DNA from 2 places in the Micromonospora soli genome. Region 1 is predicted to be linked to the other one. Evidence: riboswitches for the same ligand, from Rfam matches in the RefSeq annotation. Region 1 holds a riboswitch; the other holds the start of a gene.
What was found. Region 1 has a riboswitch for ZMP and ZTP ahead of Q2K19_RS27755 (bifunctional 5,10-methylenetetrahydrofolate dehydrogenase/5,10-methenyltetrahydrofolate cyclohydrolase). Riboswitches for the same ligand answer to the same signal wherever they lie in the genome.

Region 1 (4,202 bases):
GCCGCCACCCGGCCCGGGCGCCTCGACCGCTGGCTCACCGCCCGCGCCGCCCTCACCCGCGCCGACCCGGTCAGCTTCGCCTGGCACCCGCCCCGCTGGACCAGCTGGCCGCTCACCGCCGCGCCCACCGTCGTCGTCCCCGCCGACTACCCGCGGCACCCCACCTGGCGGTACCCGGTGGTCGTCCTCACCGACCAGGCCGACCCCGCCCGGGAAACCGCCGCCGCCCACGCCGCCGAGGACCACGCCGGGCCGACCGTCCTCGTCTTCACCCACCTACGGGCCACCGCGACCCCGGACATCCTCACCGACGGCCTGCCCACGAGCCTCGCCCGTGACCTGCGGGTCACCACCCACAGCTGGGCTCTGGTCGCCCCCACCGGCCTCGCCCCGCTCGCCCGGGCCGTCGTCCGGGCCGCACCGACCCGCTATCCCACCCTCGTCCTGCTCGACGACGCACCCGTCCCCGACCGGCAACCAGCCCCCACCGACCTGCCCAGCACCGAAACCCTCGCCGTCCTCGGCCCGCCCACCCGCCCCGGCGACCGGCTCGCCGCCGCCCTGGCCTGGGCCTGCCGACAGACCCCCGCGCCGCTGGGCGCACCCCCCGCGCTCATCCCGCCGCCCCCGCCACCCCGCGACCACCCGCCCCGCGCGCCACACCATCGGCGAGGCTGAACGATGGCCCCCGACAGCCTCGCCGCCGCCCTCACCGCCACCGCCGCCGCCGTGCTGACCGCCCTGCTGCTCGCCACCACCTGGGACCACGGCACCGGCGTGCGCCGGGCCGCCCGGCGCACCGCCACCGGCGTCCTCTGCCTCACCACCGCCCTCGCCGCCACCGGCATCTGGATCAACCGGCAGGTCGACACCTTCACCACCTGGACCGCCGGCGCCGGCCACGACGCCACCGCCACCGTGACCGCACCCACCGGCCCCGGCGGGCGGCTGTTCACCTTCACCGTCACCGGCACCGCCAGCGGCCTCACCCTCCCGGTCCGCGCCTACCTGCCCGCCGCCTACCACCAGCAGCCCACCGCACGCTTCCCGGTCATCGAGGCGCTGCACGGCTTCCCCGGCTCACCCGCCTCCTGGACCAACCGGCTCGCCGCCGCCCACCACCTCGACCAGGAGATCGCCGCCGGCCGCATGGCCCCCACCGTCGTGCTGTTCCCCCCGCAGACCCCCGACGCCCTGCTCGACACCGAATGCACCGACCTCACCCACGGACCCAAGGCCGAAACGTTCCTCACCGTCGACGTGCCCGCCGCCGCCGAGGCCCGCCTGCGGGTACGCACCGACCGCGCCGGATGGGGCCTCATCGGCTACTCCGCCGGCGGCTACTGCGCCACCAACCTCGCCCTGCGCCACCCCGACCGCTACGCCACCGCCGCCAGCCTCTCCGGCTACGCCGAACCCGGCATCACCATCGGCGACGGCACCGAACACACCCTCAACGACGACGCCTGGCGGCTGCGCCACCTGCCCCAACCCGCCGTCGCCCTCTACCTGTCCAGCGGCTCCGCCGACCACAAGGCCCACCACGACGCGGACACCCTGCGCCGCCTCGCCCACCCCCCGCTCGACGTCACCACCGCGTACGTGGCCGGGGGCGGCCACAGCATGGCCGTCTGGGAAGCCGCCGAAGGCCCCGCCTTCGACTGGCTCTCCAGCTGGCTCGGCCGCCCCCTCACCTGAGGCTCAATCCAGCCCGGCCGCCCGCTGCGCCGCCCGCACCGCGTTACGGAACAACATCGCCACCGTCGTCGGACCCACCCCACCGACCCGCGGCGTGATCGCCCCCGCCACCTCGGCACACGACTCGTCCACGTCCGGCAGCAGCAGCCGCCCCTCGTAACGCACCCCACCGCCGACCACCACCGCGCCCGGCCGCACATGCTCCGGCCGCACGATCCCCGGCACCCCCGCCGCCGCCACCAGGATCTCCGCCCGCCGCGTGTACCGCGGCCAGTCCGCCACCCCGGTGTGCACCACCGTCACCGCCGCATTCGCCGTCGGCCGCTTCTGCGCCAGCAGCATCGCCAACGGCCGACCCAACGTGGCACCCCGACCCAGGATCACCACCTCCCGGCCCGCCACCGGCACCCCGTGGAACGCCAGCAACGCCTCGATCCCCGCCGGCGTACACGGCAACGGACCCGGCAACCCCAACGCCAGCCGACCCATGTTCACCGGGTGCATCCCGTCCACGTCCTTGTCCGGATCCAGCACCGCCAACGCCCGGTCATAGTCCAACCGCGCCGGCACCGGATGCTGCACCAGCACCCCGTGCACCGCCTTGTCCGCGTTGAAGTCCTCCAGCGCCGCGTGCAGATCCGCCTGCGACGCCGCCGCCGGCAGATGCACGTGCGGCGACGCGAACCCCAGCTCCGCCGCCTGCCGCTGCTTGATCCGGATGTATCCGGCACTCGCGTCGTCGTCACCCACCAGCACCGTCGCCAACGCCGGCGTCACCCCCGCCGCGCGCAGCGCCGCCACACTCTCGGCGACCTCCGCCAGCACCCGCTCCGCCACCGGCCCACCCGGCAGCAGCCGAGCCGTCGCACCCGAAGAAGACATGACACACCTCGCCCGCGGAGGCCCAGGCGGTCGACCCCCGCGACGAGCTCCCCGATGGTTGCTGCCATCCCCGTGCCGCCAGTCGCGTCCGCCTCAGCCTGCCACAGCGCGCTGCGCGACCGCATCCGCCACCGCCTGCCACCGCGGCAACGACCCCAGCAGCTCGCCGGCCCGGCGCCGCCGGTCCGCCGCCGACGCCACCCCCAGATCCGCCAACGCCGCCGCGAACGCCGGCCGCAACGCCCGCTCCCGCCCCGGGGCGTCCGCCGCCAGGATCGCGTGACATCGCGCGTACGACACCACGATCCAGAACATCGCCTCCCGGTGCGCGCCCGCCCCGATCAGCTCCGCGCTGCCGTCCACCACCACCGGCCGCCCCGCCGCGCTCACATCCGCCCGGAACGGAAACGGGGTACGCGCCACCCGCGCCGCCTCGTCGAACGCCACCGCCAACCCGGCCAGATGCTCCCGCACCCGCCCCGGACCCACCCCGCCGCCGTCCAGCGACGCCAGCAACTCCGGACACCGGTCGGCGAACCCGTACCCGGTGAGGACCTCCCGCGCCCGCACGTACCGCCGCCGTACCGTCGGATCCCGCAACCCCGCCACCACCGGCAGCAACGCCAACACCGACGTCGGGAACAACCACGCCAGCACCTGATCGTGCAGCGGCGCGGCGTCGTCCCACCGCCGCAACCCCTCCTCGATCCGCCGCCGCACCCCGGCCATCCGCCGTCGCACCCACACCGGATCCGCGTACCCGGCCGACACCCGCTCCCGCACCGCCGCCAACCGGCCCGTCGGATCCACGATCACCGTGTCCGTACGGAAGAACGGGGCGAACACCCACGACCCCAACACGTCCTGCGGCCCACCCAGCTCGTCCCAGCTGACCGCGCTGACCTCCAACAGCACCCCCCGGTGCCGAAACTTGCCCAGCTTCCCGCCCGAACCGTCCCGCACCAGCAGCACGTCCACGTCCGACGACGCCGGCAACACCGCGTCGGCCGGCAACCCCACCGTCGACCCGCTGAAGAACGCCCCCTCCACGCCCGGGTCCCGCCGCAAGTGCTCGCGCACCCACTCGACCGCGACCAGCCGAGCGTCACCCACCCGCATCCTGCAACAAGTCCCCTCAAGTCAGACAAAGCCGAACAACGCCCCGCCGCTTCTGAGAACATGAAGCCCTGCCCCTGCGTCAGCAGCTCGACGCCGCGCCGCCACGCCACGAACAGGAGCGGGGCATGGACCGTGTGCGTCGGCTCGCCACGCGGACGCCGGCCGGTCGGGAACGATACATCGACCTGCTCCGCGCATTGGCGATCATCCTCGTGGTCTACGGCCACTGGACGGACACCGTCATCGCATACGACCGCGCCGGTCACGTCACCGGCTACTCGGCGACCCCCGAGCTGCGGTGGGCACACCCGCTGACCTGGATCTTCCAGGTCATCCCGGTCTTCTTCCTCGTGGGCGGCTTCGCCAACGCCGCCTCCCTGACCACCTTTCAGGCCCGCGGTGACACCGCCACCGACTGGCTGCTGGACCGCAGCGCCCGGCTGATCCGCCCGAGCACCCTACTGCTCGGCACGCTGTTCGCCGGCAGCCTCCTGGCCCGGCTG
Region 2 (4,202 bases), 380 kb from region 1:
CGTCAACCTCGACGCGGCGACCGAGCGGGGCGTGTCCGTCTGCTCCGCGCCGGGCCGCAACGCGGCCGCCACGGCCGAACACACCATCGCCATGATCCTCGCGGCCGTCCGCCGGATCGCGCCGACCCACCAGGACCTCCTGAACGGGGTCTGGCGTGGCGACTACTATCGCTACGACAGCGTCGGGCCGGAGCTGGGCGGCAGCACGGTCGGGCTGGTCGGGTTCGGCGCGATCGGCAGCCGGGTCGCCCGCATCCTGCACGCGTTCGGCGCGCGGGTCCTGGTGCACGACCCGTACGTCACCGCCGACCAGGTCGCCGGGGTCGCCGAGTTGACCTCCCTGGACGACCTGCTGTTGCGGTCCCGGGTCGTCTCCCTGCACGCCCGCCTCACCCCTGAGACCACCGGGATGATGGGTGCCGCGCAACTGGCCGCGATGCCGGCGGGTTCGGTCATCGTCAACTGCGCCCGGGGCGCGCTGCTCGACTACGACGCTGTGTGCGACGCCCTCGACGCCGGGCACCTGTTCGGCGCGGCCTTCGACGTCTTTCCGGCGGAGCCGATCCCGGCCGGTTCCCGACTGCTCACCACGCCGAACATCGTGCTGACCCCACACCTGGCGGGGGCCAGCAAGGAGACCGCTGCGAACGCCGCCCGCATCGTCGCCGGAGAGGTGGGCCGTTACCTGCGCGGCGAGCCGCTCCGCTGCTGCGCCAACCCGCAGGTGCGGGGCTGACCCGATCGATCAGGGAGTTGTGGTTGGTCCACCACAACTCCCTGATCGGCGTCGGCCGAGCGGCGGTCAGCCGAGGTCGACGGCGGGGTAGAGGGGGAAGCCGGCCAGCAGCTCGCTGGCGTGCTTGTTCACCTTGTTGGCCAGGGCCGGGTCGAGCACGTACTTCGCCTTGGACTCGCCGGGGGTGGTCTGGCTGAGCACGGTGTGGATCAGCTCGGCGGTGACGTCCATCTCCGCGGTGCCGAGGCCCCGGGTGGTCAGCGCCGGGGTGCCGATCCGGATGCCGGAGGTGTACCAGGCGCCGTTCGGGTCCTGCGGGACGGCGTTGCGGTTGGTCACGATGCCCGAGTCGAGCAGCGCCTGCTCCGCCTGCCGGCCGGTCAGGCCGTACCCGGAGACGTCGATCAGCACCAGGTGGTTGTCGGTGCCGCCGGTGACCAGCTTCGCGCCCCGGCGCACCAGCCCCTCGGCGAGCGCGTGGGCGTTGGCGACGATGCGCTGCGCGTAGTCGGCGAAGTCGGGGCGGCGGGCCTCCGCGAGGGCGACCGCCTTGGCCGCCATCACGTGCGGCAGCGGGCCGCCGAGCACCATCGGGCAGCCCCGGTCGACCTGGTCGGCCAGCTCCGGGCCGCAGAGCACCAGGCCGCCGCGCGGGCCGCGCAGCGACTTGTGGGTGGTGGTGGTGACGATGTGCGCGTGCGGCACCGGGTCGAAGTCGCCGGTGAAGACCTTCCCGGCGACCAGGCCGGCGAAGTGCGCCATGTCGACCATGAAGGTGGCGCCGACCGAGTCGGCGATCTCCCGCATGATCCGGAAGTTGACCTTCCGGGGGTACGCCGAGTAGCCGGCGACCAGGATCAGCGGCTTGAACTCGCGAGCCGCCTCGGCGACCCGGTCGTAGTCGATCAGGCCGGTCGCCGGGTCGGTGCCGTAGCTGCGCTGGTCGAACATCTTTCCGGAGATGTTCGGCCGGAAGCCGTGGGTGAGGTGGCCGCCGGCGTCCAGCGACATGCCCAGCATCCGCTGGTTGCCCAGCTCGCGGCGGAGCGCGAACCAGTCCGCCTCGGTGAGCTCGTTGACCTGGCGAACCTGGGCCTTCTTCAGTGCCGGGGACTCCACCCGGTCGGCCAGGATCGCCCAGAAGGCGACCAGGTTGGCGTCGATGCCCGAGTGCGGCTGCACGTACGCGTGGGCGGCGCCGAACAGCTCCCGGGCGTGCTCGGCGGCGAGTGCCTCGACGGTGTCGACGTTCTGGCAGCCGGCGTAGAAGCGGCGGCCGACGGTGCCCTCGGCGTACTTGTCGCTGAACCAGTTGCCCATGGCCAGCAGGGTGGCCGGGGAGGCGTAGTTCTCGCTGGCGATGAGCTTGAGCGACTCGCGCTGGTCGGCCAGTTCCGCCCCGATGGCGTCCGCCACCCGCGGTTCGACGGCGCGGATCACCTCCAGCGCGCTGCGGAAGGCGGTGGATTCGGCGTTCAGCGACATGCGACCTCCTGGTGACGTGCGGAAGGCCCAGGCGCTCGGCGTGCGTCCTCATGACGGGACCGCTTCCCGATGGTTCTCCATCCCCACGCGCCAGTCACGGCCCGCGCCGATCCTACCGGGTCCGCCGGAGCCCGACCCGGCGCACCTCCGCCGCGCGCCGGCCGGGTTCGTCCGCCCGGGGCTGGGCAAATCATGTGGGGTTCGGGCGGCGGAGCGGCAGGAACGGCGGCGGGACCCGGCCGAGGCCGGGTCCCGCCGTCAGTGTGGTGCCCGCTCAGGCGACGACCGCGTCCAGCGACTTCTTCAGCGCCTTCGGCGCGGCCGGCGTCTTCGGCGCCTTCGGACGCAGGTCGATCATGCGCTGGCCGATCTCCTGGAGCTGGTTACGGCCGAGCGCCTCGCGGACCTTGGGGAACCACTCCTGCTCCTCCTCCTCGACGTGGTGCAGCACGTTCTCGATCAGCACCGTCGTCTTGGCGTTGAACCGCTCGTCGTCGGGGTCCATGGTCGACAGCTCGAAGCAGAGCACGTCCGCGACGTGGTGCTCCTCGTACGACTCCAGGATGTCGTCCTCGATGTCCGGCACCAGCTTGCGGACCTCCGGGTACATGACCTCGTTCTCGAGGTAGGTGTGCACGGTCAGCGCCTCGAGGATCTGCTTGACCAGCTTCTGCCGCTCGCTCGCCGGCCCCTCCTCGGCGTCCTGGAATGCCTTGAACAGGCGGCGGACCTCCTTGTGGTCCTCTTTGAGCAGCACGATCGCGTCGGTGGACACCGGTACCTCCTCGGGTCTGGGCTGACGGTGCTTCCCCTACCCGCGGGATGAGCGGCAAAAACGAGTGGGGCCCGGCGACGTTCCGCCGGGCCCCACCACGGGTTGTGCCGTACCGCTACTTCACCACGTTGAACGCGTCGACCATGCCGGCGCCGTAGAACGAGGTGCGCTGCCCGCCGGAGCAGGTCGCGTTGTAGGCCGTCGGGCCCGCCGAGATCAGCGGCACCGGGTTGTAGACGCCCGCCGGGCAGGACATGGACACGGAGGTGCCCTCCAGGAACGCCGCCAGCGCGCCCGGAGCCAGGTCGGGGTGCGCCGACAGCGCCAGCGCCGCGACGCCGGTGGCGTGCGGGCCGGACATCGAGGTGCCCTGCTTGTAACCCCACCCGTTGGTCTTGGTGGTGGTGTTGAAGGTCGTCGACAGGATGCCGTCGGTCAGCGTCGACCGGACGCCCTGGGTACGGAACCGGGTGTCACCACCCGGGGCCGTCACATCCACCACGCCCAGACCGTACGAGGAGTAGTAGCTCTTCGCGCCGGTCGGACCGACCGCCGAGACGGTCACCACGCCCGGGGCCTCCGCGGGGAGGTCCATGCAGGCGCTGGTGAGGTTCTCGCGCACCTCCGGCGTCCCGTCGTCCGGGCTGCCGGTGTCGGTGATCTTGTGGGCCAGGTCGTAGTTGGAGTTACCCGCGGACGCCACGTTGAGCACGCCCTGGCTGTTCGAGTAACGGATGGCGCGCTGCACGGCCTGCCACACCGGACGCTGGCGGACGTCGTTGCGGCAGTTCAGCTCCCACGGGTCGATGTAGTAGCTGTTGTTGGTGACCCGCATGCCGTGCGTGGCGGCCCACATGAACCCGCAGACCGCAGCCTCCGGGTAGATGTAGCCGTCGTCGTTGACCACCTTGACGGAGGCGACCTTGACGCCCGGCGCGATGCCGGTCACGCCGACGCCGTTGACGGCGGCGGCGATGGTGCCGGCCACGTGGGTGCCGTGGTCGCTGGTGGTCGGGTTCCACGCCGCCTCGGTGGTGTCGGCGACACCGCCCAGGCAGGACGTGCTCTTGTCCTTGGCGATCTGGGTCGCCAGGTCGGGGTGGGTGCTGGAGATGCCGCTGTCCAGCACGCCGACGACGACGTTCGAGCTACCGGCGTTCTTCGCCTGCGCCTGCGGGACGTGGATCATGTCCATGTCCCACTGCT

Region 2: linked by a shared signal. The riboswitch ahead of Q2K19_RS29575 (glycine hydroxymethyltransferase) and the one ahead of Q2K19_RS27755 (bifunctional 5,10-methylenetetrahydrofolate dehydrogenase/5,10-methenyltetrahydrofolate cyclohydrolase) in region 1 are both predicted to bind ZMP and ZTP.

What each region holds. Positions count from the first base shown of each region.
Region 1 is NZ_CP130427.1:5,874,559-5,878,760, forward strand. It holds gene Q2K19_RS27745 (hypothetical protein) at 1-678, shown strand, start outside; gene Q2K19_RS27750 (alpha/beta hydrolase) at 682-1,698, shown strand; gene Q2K19_RS27755 (bifunctional 5,10-methylenetetrahydrofolate dehydrogenase/5,10-methenyltetrahydrofolate cyclohydrolase) at 1,702-2,580, opposite strand; ZMP/ZTP riboswitch at 2,594-2,676, opposite strand; gene Q2K19_RS27760 (hypothetical protein) at 2,674-3,699, opposite strand; gene Q2K19_RS27765 (acyltransferase family protein) at 3,825-4,202, shown strand, end outside.
Region 2 is NZ_CP130427.1:6,257,335-6,261,536, reverse strand. It holds gene Q2K19_RS29580 (2-hydroxyacid dehydrogenase) at 1-736, shown strand, start outside; gene Q2K19_RS29575 (glycine hydroxymethyltransferase) at 803-2,221, opposite strand; ZMP/ZTP riboswitch at 2,240-2,329, opposite strand; gene Q2K19_RS29570 (hemerythrin domain-containing protein) at 2,496-2,996, opposite strand; gene Q2K19_RS29565 (S8 family peptidase) at 3,112-4,202, opposite strand, start outside.